Regions from separate parts of the Ancylomarina subtilis genome, predicted to be linked through region 1. Evidence: riboswitches for the same ligand, from Rfam matches in the RefSeq annotation. Region 1 holds a riboswitch; the other holds the start of a gene.
What was found. A riboswitch is a leader RNA that binds a small molecule or an ion and turns the genes downstream of it on or off. The one in region 1 is predicted to bind thiamine pyrophosphate.
Positions count from the first base shown of each region.

Region 1 (6,211 bases):
GTTGAGAGTGAGAGTTCGACTTCCTGATTCAGAATTCTGAAGGCACAAATGACCTGTAATAGCTCCCTGTCAGAGATCGCCATGTTAGGCTGAAAACCTCCTGCATTAGGACGCAAGCGTGGAAAGGAGATTGAATAGCGAGACTGCCAATATGTTTTTTCCAAATAGGATAGATGAAGAGCAGTATGCCAGATATCCGAACGCCAATCTTCTAAGCCGATAAGACAACCCAAACCGATTTTATGAATGCCTGCTTTACCCAGTCTGTCAGGTGTTTCAAGTCGATATTGAAAGTTTGCTTTTTTTCCGGCAGGGTGATAGTTTTTGTAATTTTCCTGGTGATAGGTTTCTTGATAAACGTAAACGGCATGTAATCCTGCTTGTCTCAGTTGCTGATATTCTTCGGTACTCATGGGTTGTACTTCCACCGAAATTTGGGCAAAATGAGGACGCAGTAATTCGATAGCTCCCATCAGGTAGGTAAAACCAGCTTCCTTTTGATGTTCGCCAGTGACTAAAAGGAGGTGTTCGAAGCCCATTTGTTTAATGGCCATAGCTTCTTTTAGAATCTGATCTTCGCTAAGGGTTACGCGTTCAATTTTGTTTTGATGACTGAATCCACAGTACACGCATGAATTTGAACAAGTATTGGAAAGGTATAAGGGGACATAAAGTTGAATGGTTTTACCAAAACGCTGTTGTGTCGCCAGCATACTTTTCTGAGCCATTTGCTCCAAAAAGGGAGCCGCTGCAGGAGAAATCAAAGCCTTGAAGTCTTCCAGTCCACATTGGGTTTGATTAAGAGCATGCAAAACATCTTGCTCCGTTTTAGCATAGATGCTGTCCTTAATTTGTTCCCAGTCGTATTGTTTTAAGGTGTCAAAAAAACTCATGCTTATAAGTTTAGAAATGAGGTTAGAGGACTGCTGGCTTCTGCTTGGTTGAGTTGTGTACCCAGTTTGGCCTCAAAAGCTATTCGACCCGCTTGAACGGCCAGTTTGAACGCTTCAGCCATTTTTATCGGATCATTTGCAACAGCAATAGCCGTATTGACAAGCACAGCATCAGCACCCATCTCCATGGCTTCGGCAGCATGACTGGGTGCCCCAATGCCTGCATCAACTACGACAGGAATGTTTGCCTGTTCAATAATAATCCTAATAAATTCACGTGTAATGAGGCCTTTATTGCTCCCGATTGGTGAACCCAGAGGCATCACGGCAGCAGCACCCGCTTCTTCAAGCTGTTTGGCCAGAATGGGATCGGCCTGCATATAGGGCAGAACGATAAACCCCTTTTTTGCCAACTCTTCACAAGCTTTTAGTGTTTCTATAGTATCAGCAAGTAAATATTTCGGATCGGGATGAATTTCAAGTTTGAGCCAATTGGTTTGCAGGGCTTCTCTTGCCAGTTCTGCCGCAAATACGGCTTCTTTTGCTGTTCGTACGCCAGATGTGTTGGGCAATAATCTAAAACGATTCGGATCGATATGCTTCAGGATATCGTCTTCCGGGTTCTGAATATCCACTCTTCGCAGAGCAGTGGTGACCATTTCGCTGCCAGAGGCAATCAGAGCTTCTTCCATAAGTTGATTGGAACTGAATTTTCCGGTTCCAAGAAAAAGCCGGGAATTAAATTCCTGGCCCGCAATTGTTAGTTGTTGCATAACGGATTTATTAGTTGTTTAAGGTAGTTTGTTGTTGTTGAGATGAGATTTTCACTTGATGTAATGGCTGAGGATAAAGCAATACCATGCAGACCACTTTCCACAAGATCGGAGACGTCTTCAATATTGATTCCGCCGATGGCAACAATAGGCAAATGGATGTTTTCAATTTGGCACTGCTCTATGATTTGCTTGTAGCCCTTGAGCCCTAAAACAGGAGCTAAGTTCTTTTTGGTCTGCGTAAAACGAAAGGGACCCAAGCCGATGTAGTCGACACCTGACTGGTGTAGTTGGCGGATATCATTTATATCATTGGCCGTTCCGCCAATAATGTATTCACGTCCCAATAGTTTTCGGGCTGTGACGGGAGATAGATCAGCCTTACCCAGGTGAACGCCGTGGGCACCGATTTCTTTTACCAGATGTGCATGATCATTTAGGATAAGTTTTGCTTGATACTGATGACATATATCGGCTGCTTGCTTGCCCATTTTTAAAATATCTTCATCTGATTTATTTTTTAGACGAAGTTGAATCCATTTGGCACCTGCCTTGCACACCTGTTGGATTTGTTCCAATTCGTTCAGTTTGGAAAAATCGTTTGTGATGAATTGAAAATCTGAAATTGATGTGTTTTTTATCATCATTTTACTATTTGCTTGAATCTCATAAAAACGTTTGGAGACCAGTTCCGGACTAAGATGATTGCCTTCCCAAATACTTCCCAAAAGCGCACAACCCATAAATCCCAAATCCAAACAATCCTGAATATTTGTTTGGTCTATTCCGCCCAGAGCGATGCAGTTTTTAATTTCAGGATGATCCTGAAATAAAGTTTGGATCTCGTTGGGGTAGAAAGCAGAAGGGTAGCCTTGTTTAGAGATTGAATTGTAAATCGGACTCAAAAAAACATAGTCGTGCGTTTTGTAGTGGTTTAAAACTTCAAGGGGCGTATGGCAGGATCTGCTCCGGCTTATATTTTGACGTTTTATTGGATATTCATCTGTTTGATGGACGCTTTTGAAATGAACTCCTCCCAGATAGAATTCTTCAGCCAGAATATGGTGCTGATGCAGAATCACACGTGAATGGTATTGCTTTGCTAAGCTATGAAGCATGTGCTTTAATTCATTGATTGAAGCATGTGGTTTCCGAACATGTAGCCTCTGAAGTCCCGATTTAAAAAGGGCTTCCCAAAGGCGAACTTCATCCGGAAGGATTTCTTCAGGTGTAATAACTATAGGTGTCATAGGATTTTGAGATTAGTTTTGTTGAATAATAGATTAACCGCCTTGTGTGGCGCGAATCAACAAAACCTTATCATCTTCCTTTATCAGATGTTTATCCCATAGAATTGAGGGGATAATTTCTTGCCCTATGGCAACGGCTATGCCTTTGGGGGATGTATTGAGCTGGCAAAGCAGCTTTGAAATACTTGAGGCATCAGCGATATCGATGCTTTCATCATTTACATAAACCTTCATACGAGTTAGTTTTGTAGTAAATGAGAAGAGGCTTAAGCCAATGCTTGATATTCCTACGTCGGTATGATCCGAATCAGGTTATGAGGGTGTGATCTCAGCCCATAGGGCACCCCTTATCAATTACTATATTCAAAAAAAAATGTGTGTTTTACAGAAGGCTGGTAAACTGAAATCAGAATGATATTAACTCCCTTCGTCGGCATTATCCGCATCAGGTTCTTAAGGGTATAATCTCAGCCTGTTTTAATACCGATTAGCAATCAGCTAGGTTTACTTTTGCTTTAAACTCAAGTTACTTGTCTGATTGTCTATCGGAATTATACCATAAAAAAAGTGAATTAAATATCACAAGTTTAAATGAAATGGTATAAGGCACCCCCGTAAAACGTTGTCAAATGTATGGAAATATTTTAATAATAAAAGCCTAAACGGACTTCGTTCCGTATTATTTTTTTGAAGAGTCAGAAGAGGGAGATGTTTTCTTTTTAATTTGAGTAAGCTCCATTTTACGGATTCGGGCACGAATAGCCCCTTTGGTTCTGTTTAATTTGATAGCGATTTCTGAAACCGGGACACCATCGAAAAAAAGGTTAATCATGTCATCATCATCTTTTCTACTCCATGGCTTGTAGGCTTCCTTATTTTCTTTTTTTATTTGCTTGATCTTATTAAAGTCGTCCTGATTCATTTTGTTTTTTTTTATGTGATTATCTGGATTCCGATTGTAAAGATAGTTAGAAGTATTTAGTTTAAAACTTTGGATTGTTCCAGGCTTAATAAAAGCTTTGATGATAAATATAAAAGGAGTTTTTTGTCTTGTATTATGTTGTTAATGAATTGTTATCTTCTTTGGAGATATGTTTACTAAATTATAAATTTGATGTTCAATAAATGAAACAATAAATATTTAAACCTAAATCCTAAAATTGATGAAGTATCTAAGTTTATTAGCCCTGGTCCTGGTGTTTATGTCATGTAATTCAACGCAGTCTGGTTCGAAAAAACAGAATGCAGAGCAACAAGTTATCAGTCAGGTGAAATCAGCAACACTCAGTATCGATCAATTAATGACGGTGGCTGCAGATAAGGTCGGACAAGAGGTTTGTTTCAAAGGTTTGGTCAATCATGTGTGTGCCCATTCCGGAAAACGATGTATTTTGAAAAATGCGGAGGGAAATTTGTCTATCCGAGTTGAAGCGACGGGAGATCTTGAAGGTTTTAATAAGGAAATCGCGGGTAATGATTTGGTGGTGACCGGTATTCTTCGTGAGAAAAGATTAGCCACGAGTGAAATTGATGAGTGGGAAATGCAAGTGAAAGAAAAGTCTAAAAGTGAAGAAGGCGGGAAGCATTGCAGTTCAGAGATGGCAAACATTAAGGAAATGCGCGATTGGATGAAAGCCAACAACAAAGATTATTATGCCATTTATTATGTAGACGGAACAGATTATGAAGTTGTGGAGTAAGAAAGCTATACGTAAGTGGTTAAGACTGACTCATCGTTATCTGGGGTATTTCTTTGTGGGAATCACTCTTATTTATGCCATATCGGGCATTATCCTGAATCATAAAAAAAAGGGTGAAGATCCGGCTTATAAAACCGAATATATCAGTTATCAATTAAGCTCCGGTCTTAGTCCGAATCAAGTGACAGCGTATTGGAATGAGAATATATCGGATTATGCTTTAAACAGAATTATACCCGAATCCGAATCATACAACCTCTACTTAAAGGGTGGTTTGGGAACCTACAACCCGATGACCGGGGAGTTAAATTTTGAGGTTTATCAGAAGAAACTATGGGTGTTTTTCATTAATAAGCTGCATTACAATAGTAAATTAGGATGGACACTAATGGCCGATATATTTGCCATTGCCATGCTCATATTTGCTCTTTCAGGCATGTTGATGGTGCCAGGTAAAAAAGGCATTCGTGGAATAGGGAAATGGCTTATTGCCATTGGTATTGTTTTGCCATTCCTGTTCTTCTTGTAATTAATGACAGACAATTTGAGAAAAGCTTATCAAAGGCAAATTGCTTTTGATGAGCTTTTTGTATTAAGATTAATAGGTGTTTGTTATTTTGATTGAATTTAAATTAGGTCTGTCCGATTTTATTGAATAGCTGATTATTTCTTTAATGTGTGAAATGTCTACACCCTGTTTTGTTCTTATTGCTTTGTGTTTGATTGTTTTATGATGTGTTTTTAATTAACTTCAATATGCGTTTAAGATTACATAATACATTGGTTTGGTATTTCTCTTATGTCATTATTTTGTTTTAAAGCCTGGCATAACAGATGTCCACTCATAAGTAAACTTGTAATTCTTGAATCTGTTAGAAGGAACAAGAAGCTCATTGGTCTTATGTGTCTGATAAGTTTAATTGGGTTTCGATTTATTCATTAATCAAATTCATTAAAATGGTTACAGAAGAACAAATTACCACATGTAAAGCGCAGGTTGCTGCAATTCCTGATGAAAAAATTGTAGTGCCCAACATGCCATGCAATGTTTACCTTGCCGAAACTGAAACCCTTGAAACCTGGGCCATGCAGGATAAAGAAAAGCTGGCTACGGCTGGCGTTAGCGAAGAACGAATTGCTGAAATAGCTGTGCGGGCCACAGTCCTTCGGCAATACCAAGCCGATTGGATTATTGTGCGCCGAACCGGTAAAGACGCCGAAAAAGAGTGGAAGGCCTTTGCTACGGGCGCTTACGATTTATGTAGCGAAATGAAACATGCCTTTAAATATGCATTCAGAAATGAGCCCGAGCTTTTGAGACGTGTGGATGAGATTGCTGAAGGCACAGGTGATGCTGATATGATTCAGGATTTAAAAACCTATTCGAAATTAGGTCTAAAACATCAGGATTTGCTTACACCTATTGGTTTTGATGTAGCCAAGTTGGATGCGGCAAGTACGATGTCGGATGAAGGGGCTAATTTGCTGGCTGAGGCCAATGGGAGCAAGTTAAAAGGCAATGTGCAGAAGGTTGCTCGCGACAAAGCTTATACTCACCTAAAAGAAGTGGTGGATGAAGTTCGCGCCTGTGGCAA
Region 1 is NZ_SHKN01000002.1:357,561-363,771, forward strand. It holds gene thiH (2-iminoacetate synthase ThiH) at 1-893, opposite strand, end outside; gene EV201_RS12420 (thiazole synthase) at 896-1,666, opposite strand; gene EV201_RS12425 (thiamine phosphate synthase) at 1,654-2,916, opposite strand; gene thiS (sulfur carrier protein ThiS) at 2,950-3,150, opposite strand; TPP riboswitch at 3,184-3,274, opposite strand; gene EV201_RS12435 (hypothetical protein) at 3,596-3,838, opposite strand; gene EV201_RS12440 (hypothetical protein) at 4,080-4,616, shown strand; gene EV201_RS12445 (PepSY-associated TM helix domain-containing protein) at 4,600-5,145, shown strand; gene EV201_RS12450 (hypothetical protein) at 5,574-6,211, shown strand, end outside.

Region 2 (6,211 bases), on a different contig from region 1:
TTCTGCTTCAGAGAAACCAGATTACAATCAGTTAGTACGTTGGGTCAATAATAAAGAAGAGCATGCTAAGAAATTACAGGATCTTGCAACTCAGTATTTTATGTTTCAGCGTATTAAGCTTAGTGACGATCCGATGATGAAAGCTAAAAATATGACACAGCTTGAATTGCTGCATAAAATATGTGTCTATGCAATGAAAGCCAAGCAAAGTACCAATATGGACATGATTAAAAAATTGAACGATACGGTTCATGATTTCGATCATGCCTATTTTAGCAAAGATGAACACAAGCATTAATTCAAACTATCAAAAAAACCTCTTCGTATTGATGAAGAGGTTTTTCTATTTTAAATAAACAGCTGCTTATTCGGCGATTGATTTTTTAGTCAACTGCTCGTGAATGGTATTTATCTCTTTAACCGCGGCTGAACCATACCAAGGATGTAATTCCATGATTAATCGGCCAGCCTTGACGGCAGGGTCGCTTTCAGTCAAACGCCTGGCTGCTTCCATGCTCTCTACATTAAAAATATAGATGCCTCTAATATCACCATCATCCATAAAAGGACCGGCAAGAACCAGAGTGCCCTCCTCTGCCATTTTCATGATATTTTTAAGATGAGCTTTTTGCAATTGTGCAGCAGTAATCGAATCTTGATTTCTATTGGGGCCTCTCTTTAAAAACGCCATCACGTACTGACTCATGCCATATTGATCCGCCTTCAATTTGAGTGCAAGTTCCTGATTATATTCTTTTTTATGGGATGTTTCCTGACAAGCACACAAGCAAACGCCTGTAATGCATAGAGATAGGAGGAAATGTAATGCTTTCATTTTTCAGATTTTAAATTGTATCTGTAAGATAAGAAAAACATTTAAGGCAACCGAAAACAGTTATTTCCAATATTGATAAAAGTGATGCACGGGGCCATGGCCTTTCCCAATGTTATAATCACGTCCTTCTTTTATTGAATTTGTAATATAAAGTTTAGCGCGTTGAGCTGATTCTGATATTGTGAACCCTTTTGCCAGAAAAGAAGCTAATGCTGAAGACAAGCTGCAACCTGTTCCATGCGTATTTTGTGTTTCAATTCTTTTCGATTTCAAATCATGGCTTTGTGATGTTTCAAAATCGTATAAAACATCGATTAAATCATCCCCGGTTAAGTGGCCGGCTTTTAATAAAACAGATACCTGGTATTTTTCAGCTAATTCTTTGGCTACTCCTCTAAACTCAGCTTGTTTTTCAATTTTTCTTCCCAGCAATATTTCTGCTTCAGGCAGATTAGGCGTGATAATCCTCACTTTAGGGAATAAAATTGTTTTGAGATTATCGATAGCTTCATTCTGAAGCAATTGATTTCCTGAAGTGGCCACCATTACCGGATCAAGCACAACATTCTTTATTTGATATTTATCCAGACAGGCAGCTACCATTTGTATGATTTCAGAGGAATGTAACATTCCAATTTTAATAGCATCTGTGCCAATATCATCAAGTACAGCTTCAATTTGAGACTTAACTGTCATTGAAGGTACTGGGTGAATATCTTTTACGCCAAGTGTATTTTGTGCTGTAATAGCGGTTATTGCAGAACTGGCATAGCATTGACAAGCTGAAATCGTCTTGATGTCAGCCTGAATTCCAGCTCCTCCGCCAGAATCACTTCCTGCAATGGTGAGGACTTTATGGTATTTCATGTCTTAGTTCAATTTAGGTTTAGGAACGTTTCAGACATAAATGTTGTTGTGGGATAGGAAATATAAGATAAGAGCCTGGTTAAAAGCTCTTAAAATGAATTCGTTTTCCTACGCTGCTATTATGCATGTCAGGTTCCAGGGTTTTATCTCAGCCTGATGGAATCAAGCACCCCTAACGGTATGACAAATATATTCTTTTTATGATTAAATCTATAAAATGCTATCACATTCAATTATTTCAATAAAATTGAATTCTTATGGAAAATTCGTGTGAAAATTTAAACAATATGTCTATTTTTGAGAAAAATATATACATATGCTTAGTATTTCTCAGATCGTAGAAAAAATCATTGCACATCAACCTTTTCTTGCTGAAGCCTTGGTTGAAGGATTGATAAATGTTTCCTCACTGGCTCGAAAAATTCAGCCTGAGGTGGAACAACATTTCGGTGACCAGGTAAAAAGTGGTGCCATCGTTATGTCTATCAATAGACTGATCCCTAAGATGAAAGGGAAAATCTCACATCTTGGAGCCGAAGTGGTTGTTCGGGATATCATTGTCCGTTCACAATTGGTGGATTATACTTACAAGAATTCGAGTATGTTGATCGAGAGACATACAGATTTGTTGAGAGCTATTGGTCCAAATCAGGAATTCTTCTACACGATGGTCCAGGGGGTTTTTGAGTCGAATTTGGTTGTTAGTCAATCTTTAGCCGATCAGGTAGAAACGATTTTTGAGGAAGAAAGTATGTTGAGTAAAAGTGGGCGTCTTTCTGCTGTCACCCTTAAATTACCAGATGTGAATGCACAGCAAGCTGGTTTCTATTACCATATTCTTAAAAGTATTGCCTGGGCTGGAATTAATATACGGGAAGTAATATCTACGACTAATGAATTTACGATTGTAGTGAATGATGATGCGATTGACAAAACCTTCTCTGTATTAAAGAATTTAGGACAAAGCTAGAATATAGAAATTGAAAAAATACAAAAAAAGGGATGCTCAAAGCATCCCTTTTATATTTTGAAGTGATTGTAGTTTACAATACAGCTTTTACTTCTTTTAATAAAGAATCAACATCTTCTCTGGCAGGAGCAAGAGTTTTAGCTTTTGTGTACTGAGCAACGGCTTTCTTGTAGAAAGACTTTGCTTTTGCAATTTCAACAGCAAATTTCTCTTTTTCAGTATTTGCTAATGGATTAGCAGCAGCTTGAATTTTAGCACCTTCTCCAAAGTATAGAGAACCGAGACTAACGATAGCGTCAGTTTTCATTGAAGATTTCAATTCAATAGCTTGCTTGTATGCTGCTTCAGCATCATCAAATTTAGAAGCTTTCTGAGCTTTCTGTCCTTCAATTAAATAATGCTTGGCTAAAGTTTTAGTCAATTTCGCATTTTTTGCAGGAACAGCAGCAATACCCGCTTTTAAGGTTGCAACCATCTCGTCATATTTGTTCAGTTTTTTAAGAGCAGTTGCTTTTCTTAAATATGAACTTGATAGTTTATATTTTGCAGTAATGGCTTTGTCAAAATAGATAACAGCCTTAGCGTAATCTTTAACTTTTGTTGCAGCATAACCAACGTTATATACTGTTTTAATATCATCTGCTGCTTCAGGTAGTCTTAGGTAGTTTTCTAAATGAACGATAGCTGCTTTGTAATCTTTCGCTTTCAGTGCAGCGTTTCCGTCATTTTTCAATTGCACTGCATCCTGTGCAAATGCACCTAAAACACTCATACAAACAACTAGGGTAAGAAATAACTTTTTCATATTTTTAATTTGGTTTAAATTTTTGATCTGGGCCACAATACAATATTAATCCAATTTTCACAAGGAATTAAAAGTGTTTTGTATTCCGATCGATGTCACTTATGTTATTAATTTTGTTCTTGATTTTTCAAAAACAAGCCTAAAAATAACGATTTCATTAAATAATCAAATAAAATTGATTAAAAAATTGTTAAAAGAAGTCTGGAGCCTGATGGATCTAGACATATAATCAGGCATTAAGGCTAAAATTTAATTTAAAATTCAAGCTGGACCAACTCACCAAAACCAGCCGGAGCCTCATTAAAAGCTTCTTTCAATTGAATATTCTTATGTATAGCTTGAAGCGTTCTGATGACTCCACCATGGGTTACAATGGCGACCTGTTTATGCTCCAATTTCTTTAAATCTTCTAAAAATTGGATCACACGCTCGTGAAGCATTACAAAAGATTCACCATTTGAACATTTCTTATTCACGAAGTCTTCCATCCATTTATCCAGAAAGGGGTCTTGAATCTCATCCCATGCTTTCCCTTCCCAATCACCGAAGTTTAGTTCCATTAAACGATCATCGAAAGTCACATTTCCGCCAAATAAATCGGTAGCCAATGTTTTAGCACGGGTTAGTGGACTCGAATAATATGCGTCAAACTTCAAATCATCTATGTTCTTTTTTATTGTCTCCAGTTCTTCCGGGTATGTTTCAAGTAATTCAACGTCTTTTTGTCCGTAACAAACGCCTGGTTCAACATTTACTTTTGTATGTCTGATTAAATGAAGTATCATGTTTTTATATTTTTTTGATATGAATAGACAAAAATAGTAATATGAAATGAATTGCAGCAAAAAAGCCACCTATTGCAGTGGCTTTTGTCAACAATTTTATTTTTAATAACAATTACAGCTGGCTTGAAATGATATAAATACTCAAATAAATTACAATTTCAACCACTTGCTGTGTGGCTCCAATACAGTCACCAGTGTAACCACCTATCCATTTCTGGTAGAATCGTCCTAAGAGATATTTAGTCAGGAATGCGGGGATAATAATCAGGAAATATTTAATATCCTGTAAAAGCAGAATGGGTAAAAGACCTGTTAGCCATAAAAAGGCTTGGTTTCCCCGACTTAGCTTGTGAGCATAGTCCTTAGCCTTGGAATTATCCACACGAGCATATTCGTGACTATTGACCAAACTGCCTGCCAACGTTCTACTAAAGGAATGAGCCACAATTAAAACCACGGGTAATGAACTTGCCGAAAGGGCTTCCATACCGAAGAAACGAGCCAGAACAACAAACAGAATTCCAGAAATACCAAAAGCGCCGACCAGAGAATCCTTCATGATCTCAAGAATACGCTCCTTGGTCCAACCTCCGCCAAAACCATCACAAACATCCATAAATCCGTCTTCGTGTAAAGCTCCAGTAAATAAAGTCGTGAATATCATACTCAAAATAAGAGAAATATGAAAGGGTAAAAGCCAATGGGACAAGACGAAAACCAAAGCACTCAAACCACCGATAATAATGCCCGACAGAGAAAAATACTTGACTGCCTCGTGTTGATAGACTTTTTCAAATTTAGCCCATCTTGGAAAAGGTATTCGGGTAAAAAAAGAAAGCGCTGTGAAGAAGATATTGAGTTCTCTAAACATAGAAAGTAGATTGGCGATTAACAATTAGTGGTAAAGATAGCTCCTAACTAATTGTTAATCACTCATTGTAAATTAATTAGTCGGCATTACTAACACCAGCTTCGTCGAAACTTGCCATTTCGTTTAGGAAATTGACTGCCGATTGAATTAAAGGAAAAGCAACGGCAGCACCAGTGCCCTCGCCCAAACGCATACCCATATCCAATAAGGGCTTTGCCTTAAGCTGATCGAGCATTAACTGATGCCCTTTTTCTTGTGACTTATGCGTGAAAATACAATAATCCAAAACATTAGGGTTCATTTTAGAAGCCGCTAAAAGAGCCGAAGTAATAATGAAGCCATCCACCATGATGCACATTTTAAGTTCAGCAGCCTTAAGCATGGCGCCTGCTATCATCACAATTTCGAAGCCGCCAAAGTAAGTCAGCACTTCTTCTGCAGAATTGTTTCCTCTATATTTTGAAAGGGCACGCCCCAGAATTTCATATTTGCGTTGAAGCCCTTCATCATCCCATCCGGTACCGCGACCAACACAGGCACTTAGCTCAATATTACTAAGAAGATGTAGAATAACAGCTGCAGAGGATGTGTTCGCTATTCCCATTTCTCCAAAACCAATAATATTAGACCCTTCAGAATGAATACGTTCAACTAAATCGCCACCTCGTTTCATGGCTTTTTCGAACTCCTCAGTACTCATCGCAGGTTCGTTAAGGTAGGACTTTGTTCCATAAGCGATCTTGGCATTTAAAACACCTGAACTCTTGTCAAAATCGTAGTTTACACCTGCATCAATAATACGAATGTCAATGTCGTGTTGTTTGGCAAAAACATTAATGGCTGCACCACCATTCATAAAATTGGCAACCATTTGCCAGGTCACCTCCTGTGGATAAGGACTCACCCCATCAAGAGCGATACCGTGATCGGCAGCAAAAACCATAATCACTGGTTTTTTTAGAGCCGGGCTTAATGTGTTTTGAATGCAACCAATGTGTTTGGCCATTTCTTCCAACTTGCCTAATGAGCCTAGAGGTTTTGTTTTTAAATCAATTTTTTGCTGAAGAGCTTCAGCTTT
Region 2 is NZ_SHKN01000001.1:565,708-571,918, forward strand. It holds gene EV201_RS02345 (superoxide dismutase [Ni]) at 1-298, shown strand, start outside; gene EV201_RS02350 (YciI family protein) at 365-835, opposite strand; gene thiD (bifunctional hydroxymethylpyrimidine kinase/phosphomethylpyrimidine kinase) at 896-1,702, opposite strand; TPP riboswitch at 1,791-1,886, opposite strand; gene EV201_RS02360 (aspartate kinase) at 2,019-2,672, shown strand; gene EV201_RS02365 (tetratricopeptide repeat protein) at 2,746-3,477, opposite strand; gene cobC (alpha-ribazole phosphatase) at 3,732-4,262, opposite strand; gene cobS (adenosylcobinamide-GDP ribazoletransferase) at 4,375-5,133, opposite strand; gene cobT (nicotinate-nucleotide--dimethylbenzimidazole phosphoribosyltransferase) at 5,210-6,211, opposite strand, start outside.
Region 2: it holds a riboswitch for thiamine pyrophosphate, as region 1 does, so the genes downstream of both, thiD (bifunctional hydroxymethylpyrimidine kinase/phosphomethylpyrimidine kinase) here and thiS (sulfur carrier protein ThiS) in region 1, are expected to answer to the same signal.